DNA from 3 places in the Telmatobacter bradus genome. Region 1 is predicted to be linked to each of the others. Evidence: riboswitches for the same ligand, from Rfam matches in the RefSeq annotation. Region 1 holds a riboswitch; each other region holds the start of a gene.
What was found. A riboswitch is a leader RNA that binds a small molecule or an ion and turns the genes downstream of it on or off. The one in region 1 is predicted to bind cobalamin.
Positions count from the first base shown of each region.

Region 1 (2,262 bases):
CTGCACTTCACGCCGCCGCGCATGGCTACTGGTGCGCTCCAGCTGCACCGGCGTAACCGCGGCAAGGCGCTCGGCCACCTGGGGTTGATGAATGCGCGTGGACTGACGGCGCGCTTCCATCAGACGCGCATTCTCGGTCAGTTCAGTCTCAACCTCTATGCCCCCCTCCAGCGCGCGACTCAGCAGGGCTACTTCCTCCAGCTTCTGGCGGGCAAAGGCCATCCAGCCACGCACCTCGGCATCCAGCGCCGTCTCGGTGGCCAAATCGACGGGCGTATGCAGCAGCGAGCAGGAAGGCGCAATCTGCACACGCTCCTTGCCGAGCACCAATGTGGCCTTGGCCGCAATGCGCAACGCCTGGCAAACATCAGTGCGCCACACGTTGCGTCCGTCCACCAGACCAAGCGAGAGCACCAGCGCCTCAGGAGCCTTGGCCAGCACCGCATCCAGTTGCTCCGGCGCGCGCACCAAGTCCACATGCAGGCCAGCGGTACCCAGCGATAGCGCCAGATCAAGATTCTCTTGTAGCGCTCCAAAGTAGGTGGTCAGCATAAACTTCGGCAACGCAAAAGCACAGTTCAGCTCCGCGTAAGCTTCGCGATACATGCTCTGTGCCGCCTCGTCCAGATCCAGACAGAGGCAGGGCTCGTCGATCTGCACCCAACCTGCGCCTGCCGCCGCCAGCCGTCCCAGCAGATCACGATAGATGGGCAGAATCTGCTTAAGCACAAAGGCGCGGGTGACGCTGGAGTTGGTCGGCTTGCCCAGCAGTACAAACGAAACCGGCCCCAGCAGAACCGGACGCGTCTCAATGCCCTGCTCGCGCGCTTCCACGTACTCGTCCACCACCTTGCTGGAACGCAGAGAATAATGATGACCGGGCTCGAACTCCGGCACCACATAGTGGTAGTTCGTATCGAACCATTTGGTCATCTCCAGAGCAGGAGCGTCCTGTGCACCACGCGCCATGGCAAAGTAGGTGGCCAAGCTCACCTGCTCGTCGGGGCTAGAAAAACGCCGCGGAACCGCGCCCACCGTCGCCACCATGTCGAGCACCTGATCGTACAGGGAAAAGTCGTTGCTCGGCGGCACGGCAATGCCCGCTTCCACCTGCATACGCCAGTGCCGGTTGCGCAGTTGACGCGCCACCTGCAGTAGTTCTGCTTCGCTGCTTTTTCCGCCCCAGAAGCTCTCCAGCGCAAACTTCAACTCACGCTGACTGCCCATGCGGGGGAAACCGAGATTGCTCGCAATCGCCAAACTCATCCTTATCTCCTCTAAACAATGGGCACACACACCGAAGCGCTGGCTGCAGAGACGCATCCCTGCCGCCATGGCCAACGTGTTGAAAGCTCCCGCACGGGCCGGAAAAGATACAACTCTCCCTCAGGCTTCTACGGTCTTCCAAAAACGTGAAGTCACAAATGTAGCGGTTGAAAAACCGCAACACCCGGCCCTCCCCTCGGAGGCGTGTGCATGTTCTGTCCGTTCTGGACAGGCTCTACGGCAGGTCTTCGGACTCGCAGGCTACCTAGTGGCTCCAGCTTCCCAGTCCATGGCTGGACCAGTGCTTCTTTCGGAGCGTTCGTTCCTGCTTACCGCTGCGGGGCAGTTCCGGATTTTCACCGGATTCCCTTTTAAGCCCGGTCGCAGAAACCGGGCACCATAAAGTAGCCTCACTATAGAGCAGAGGCTTGGCCAAGGTCAACGCAAAGCCGACGCCAGCACCGGGGAAATTCGACACAATCCCTCCACAAGGACGCTGCCTGGTGGTGATTTTCCCTCCTCCCACAGCGTTTCACCCCGTGGGACTGACGCTCCTGTGGAGGTCTTTCTTTTACACAGCGATGAACCCCGGCAAAGTCCCGTTTCTGCACTGCATGCGATTCTTTTCCACCACTTCCACGCCCATAAATGCTTGACGCACTTCCGTAATAGAGCTACATTGGGCAGTGTTACGTCTCCCAAGCAACACAAGATGTTGGGCCAAGAGGGAAGTTGGTGCGTTCTGACCGAACCACTCCAACGCTGTGCCCGCAACTGAAAGCGAAGAGCCGCTCTCCGCTCATACCACTGCCCCTCAGTGGAGTGGGAAGGCTGGATTGCCGCTGCGACTCGCATGCCGGGAGGCTTGCCGTATTCAGATTTACGTCCTCGGACGGGGTGTACCAGAGGGTTGCTTGCCTGGGCTGCGTTTTACGCGCCCGTTTTTTGCAGTACCCTCCTCCACATCGCCGTCTGCGGGAAAGGAACCCAATGTCC
Region 1 is NZ_CP184532.1:1,059,065-1,061,326, reverse strand. Features, by position in the region: gene metE (5-methyltetrahydropteroyltriglutamate--homocysteine S-methyltransferase) at 1-1,266, opposite strand, end outside; cobalamin riboswitch at 1,488-1,683, opposite strand; cobalamin riboswitch at 1,942-2,154, shown strand; gene ACOBR2_RS04485 (ribonucleoside triphosphate reductase) at 2,257-2,262, shown strand, end outside.

Region 2 (2,262 bases), 2.2 Mb from region 1:
GAGCTGACCTCGGTGATCTCGGTGCACAGGTTCGACAGATGCACTACGTTGCCCGGTTTGCCCGTCTGGTTGCACTTCAGGTTGGTTGCATCCTTGAAGGTCATCCAGCCGTTGCCGGTTTCGGCGAGCGTACGCATCATGCGCGCATACAGGTCACGCGCCTTCACCTGCTCCTTGAAGAGTCCCTCGGCTTCGGCTTTTTCATAGGCGGCATCGAAGGGCTTGCCATAGAGGTCAGGCAGCTCGGGCACATCCTTCGGATCGAAGAGCGACCAGATGCCATCGGCCTCCACGCGGCGCATGAACAGATCGGGAATCCAGTTGGCCAGATTCAGATTGTGGGTGCGGCGGGCCACATCGCCGGTGTTGTCGCGCAGTTCCAGAAACTGCATGACGTCAGCATGCCACGGCTCCAGATAGACGCAGCAGGCACCCTTGCGCTTGCCACCCTGATTCACTGCGGCCACCGAGCTATCGAGCGTGCGCAGCCACGGCACAATGCCATTCGACAGGCCATTGGTGCCACGAATCAGCGAACCCTGCGAACGCACGCGATGAAAGGCCAGTCCAATGCCGCCGGAAAACTTCGACATCATGGCCACATCTTTGTATGTGTCGTAGATGCTTTCGAGCGAATCTTCCGGCGAGTCATGCAGGTAGCAGGAGGACATCTGCGCATGGCGGGTGCCGGAGTTGAACAGCGTCGGCGACGACGGCATGTAGTCCAGCGACGAGATCAGACGATAAAAATCGATGGCCTCATGCGGCGTGTGCGCCAGTCCGCAGGCCACGCGCAGGAAGAAGTGTTGCGGCGACTCAATTACCTTGCGCGACTCAGGATCACGCAGCAGATAGCGGTCGTAGACCGTGCGCAGGCCAAAGTACTCGAAGCGGTCGGAGTTGTCGTCGGCAATCGCGTCGTTCAGCTTGCGGGTGTGAATCCGCACGAACTCCGCGGCCGCATCGCTGATCAGGCCCTGTTTGTAGCCGTGCTCGATGGACTGCGAGAACGAGTAGATGTTGAACGAGGAAACTTCCTTGACGATGGTGGCCAGCAGTAAACGTGCGGCTAGACGCGAGTACTGCGGCTCTTCGGCGATCAGCGCCGCGGCCGTGTCGATCGAAATCGAGTCCAGTTCACGCGTGGTTGCGCCGTCGTACAGGCCGCCAATGGTCTTCGACGCCACGCGGATCACGTCCACATGCGGAAGTCCGTAGGCCGAGCGCTGCACGGCGCGCACGATCTTGTTTACATCGACAGGTTCCAGTACGCCATTTCGCTTGCGTATGTGCATCGTGGGTGTTTCATCCCGGTCGGGGAAGCCAGGTAGTACAGGCGCGTAGCCGGTGGGCGACTCAATGGTGGCCATGAGAAAACTCTCCTTGGCCTCCCGGAAAGACGAGGCAATGTGCTTCCCCTGAAGGGGATATGCAGCCATTGCATCTCGCCTCCCCTCGGAGGCTGTGCATTTGTTCTCGGGGCAGGTCTTCGGACTCTGCAGGTTCAAACCGGAAGGCCATAGCGGTTCTCCAATTGCTGTACACCGAAGCTTCTGCCGCTGAGGGGCTTTTTCCTCAAGAAAAAGCTACCTTGCACAGTCTCACAAGGGCTACACCTATTGGAGAACCGCTCTAAACTTCCCGGACCCATGGTCCAGTGTTTTTGCTGGCCCTCGTACCTGCTTACCGCTGCGGGGCAGTTCCGGATTCACGCCGGATTCCCATCTTCGCCCCAGCCGTAGCCTGGGGAACCACCGAGCTTCTCTACTATATCTAGTGCTATTGGTGTTTTCAATGTGTATATGTAGCGTGCGCTGTGCAAATGTGAAAATCGCACAGAAATGGTCCAAAAAGCTGCGATTTTCCCGGAATTTCCTGCCATGGTGATACGATAAAATAATACGTGTTATTGAATTTATGGTTCTCTGGTCCCGGAATCCGGACCAGAGAACCATAAAGGTTTTTGTTTCAATGAGTCAAAGACTACTTCAGGCGGGCTCGTAGTTCAGGTTCGGCGCCAGCCAGCGCTCGGTTTCTTCAAGCGTCCAGTTCTTGCGCTGATGGTAGGCCTCGATCTGATCGCGCTCGATTTTGCCCACATTGAAGTATTGCGTCTGCGGATGCGCAAAGTAGAGGCCGCTCACGCTGGAGCCCGGCCACATCGCATAGGACTCGGTCAGCAGCATGCCGGTATTCTTCTCCACATCCAGCAGCTTCCAGATGGCCGCCTTCTCAGTGTGGTCGGGGCAGGCCGGATAGCCC
Region 2 is NZ_CP184532.1:3,260,332-3,262,593, reverse strand. Features, by position in the region: gene ACOBR2_RS13445 (ribonucleoside-diphosphate reductase subunit alpha) at 1-1,439, opposite strand, end outside; cobalamin riboswitch at 1,463-1,771, opposite strand; gene metH (methionine synthase) at 1,989-2,262, opposite strand, start outside.
Region 2: it holds a riboswitch for cobalamin, as region 1 does, so the genes downstream of both, ACOBR2_RS13445 (ribonucleoside-diphosphate reductase subunit alpha) here and metE (5-methyltetrahydropteroyltriglutamate--homocysteine S-methyltransferase) in region 1, are expected to answer to the same signal.

Region 3 (2,262 bases), 250 kb from region 1:
CACATGATAGAAGTCCCAGGCATTGGGAACGCCGGTGGCAGCCACGTTATAGTGCAATGTACCGCGCACCACCGTGCTGGCCGTCGGCTGCCAGCCGAGATTGGCCACAGTGGAGGCCAGATGATGCTCGTCGCGGGGCAGATCATTGCTTGTCTGCAACCAGCCATAGGCACCCAGATAGTCCAGCTTGCCATGGGTTCCAGCCACAGTCAGACTCTCACGGGTGGTGTACAGGCTGCCGCCTTCGGCCTCCAGAATCACCGAAGGAAAGTTGGTTGTACCGTGGGCCGTGGTCAGGCTCACCACGCTGGTCATGGCGCCAGCTCCAAATAGGTTGGAGTTCGGTCCGCGATAGACCTCCACGCTCTCCAGGTTGTTGGTCGAAAGTGCGCCAAAGTCGAACTGGCTGCCCAGATCATCAACATCGATGCCATCCATCAGCACCAGATTGTCCGTCGATACACCGCCGCGCACAAACAGCGAGGTCCACGAGCCGCGGCCCTCGGTCTGCACCACCGAAACACCCGGCATCATGCGCATGGCGCTTACCAGATCCGTGCTCAGGGCAAAATCGGCCTGGCTCAGCACGGTGGTGGTGGCGCTGGTCTGCGCCTGTGGCGTTGGAGTGCCGGTGGCCGTCACCACGACTGACTCATGCACCCAGGCCGGTTCCATCACCAGCGTCTTTTCCACCACATCACTGCGGCCAGCGTAAAAATCCGGCGTCTGCAACTGCCGGAAGTTGTCGGCCGAGAGCAGCAGGAACAGATGGCCTTGCGTGCCGGTCAGAATCTGAAAGCTGCCGTCGGAGGCCGTCTCAGACTGACCGACCACCTTCCCCTTGCACACCAGCAGCACGTGTACACTTTTGAGCCGTGCGCCGGTTGCGTCCGTGACTGTGCCGTGAATCGATGCCGCGCTGGCCGCCGTGGCCACAGCGCCCAACAGCAGCAGCGCCAGCATCTGGCTGGCCCTGGTAAGAAGATTTCTAGTTAAAAAGCTGGAGATGAAACGCATTCTGGCTCCTTCGTTCCCCTCGGAACGTAAGCGGTGGGTGCGCTCGAAGGACCGGTCTCCTGACTTGCGCCCAGCCTGTCCACCTTCCCAAAGAATCTACGCTTCTTCAGTGGTTGTTTTTCCGCAGGAAAAACATGGATCAGACCTTGAGAACATTCTTCGCCTGATCGAACGACGAAAACATGGCCAAGGGCGCTCACAGTTGCGGGGCAGTGGCGGATTTGCACCGCCTTCCCGAACATCCTGAGCGAGGTTTGTCGTAGGTTGCCGCCCTCTGTCGGGCGAAAGGGATGGGATGAAAATTTTTCCATCCTATCAATTATTTATAGTTGCGCTCTGGCATGAAGTCAAAGACAGAGAAGAGAAATCAAGGGTCAGAGAGCCGAGATCCAGGAACGGCAATCTGCAAAATAAAGCCTGAAAAACCACCTCTGACGCCTGTCCGCGAAAGACTACGTCTCGCTCTCCGCCTTGCGCGCCCACAGCAGGAACTCGTGATTGCCCTCGGCCCCGGTAATGGGAGACTCCGCCGAGGCGGCCACCCGCCAGCCCTGCTCCTTGACGCACGCCGCCACCTTGTCGACGGCCAGTTTGTGCGCCTTGGGGTCGCGCACAATGCCGCCCCGGCCCACATGCTCACGGCCCGCCTCGAACTGCGGCTTGACCAGCACCACCGCCTCGGTAAGCGTAGGCGCGGCAGCAAAGATCGCCGGCAAAATCAGGGTGGCTGAAATGAACGACACATCCATCGCCATGATCGTCGGGCCGTTTCCCTCGGGATCGAGCAATGCGCCCGGTTCCAGCAGTCTGGCGTTGCAGCGCTCCATCAGCCGCACCCGCTCATCCTGGCGCAGCTTCATGGCAATCTGCCCAAAACCCGTATCCACCGCCGTCACTCGCGCGGCCCCGTGCTGCAACAAACAGTCGGTAAAGCCGCCGGTGGAAGCGCCCACGTCCAGCCCCCAGCGCTCCGTCACGTCGATCTGCCAGAGCTTCAGCGCGCCTTCCAGCTTCAAACCGCCGCGGCTTACGTAGCGCAACTCATCGCCGAGCAGCCGCAAGACGGCCTCCGGATCCACCGCCGCGCCCGGCTTGTCGATCTTTTGCTCATTCACCATCATGCGGCCAGCGATGATGTAAGCACGCGCCCGCTCACGGCTGGGCGCAATGCCGCGCTCGGTCACCAACACATCCAGTCTTATCTTTGCCATTACTTGACCGCCCGCATTCTGCCGCCCGGCAGCA
Region 3 is NZ_CP184532.1:1,312,733-1,314,994, reverse strand. Features, by position in the region: gene ACOBR2_RS05555 (TonB-dependent receptor plug domain-containing protein) at 1-1,017, opposite strand, end outside; cobalamin riboswitch at 1,049-1,294, opposite strand; gene ACOBR2_RS05550 (TlyA family RNA methyltransferase) at 1,470-2,228, opposite strand; gene ACOBR2_RS05545 (glycosyltransferase) at 2,228-2,262, opposite strand, start outside.
Region 3: it holds a riboswitch for cobalamin, as region 1 does, so the genes downstream of both, ACOBR2_RS05555 (TonB-dependent receptor plug domain-containing protein) here and metE (5-methyltetrahydropteroyltriglutamate--homocysteine S-methyltransferase) in region 1, are expected to answer to the same signal.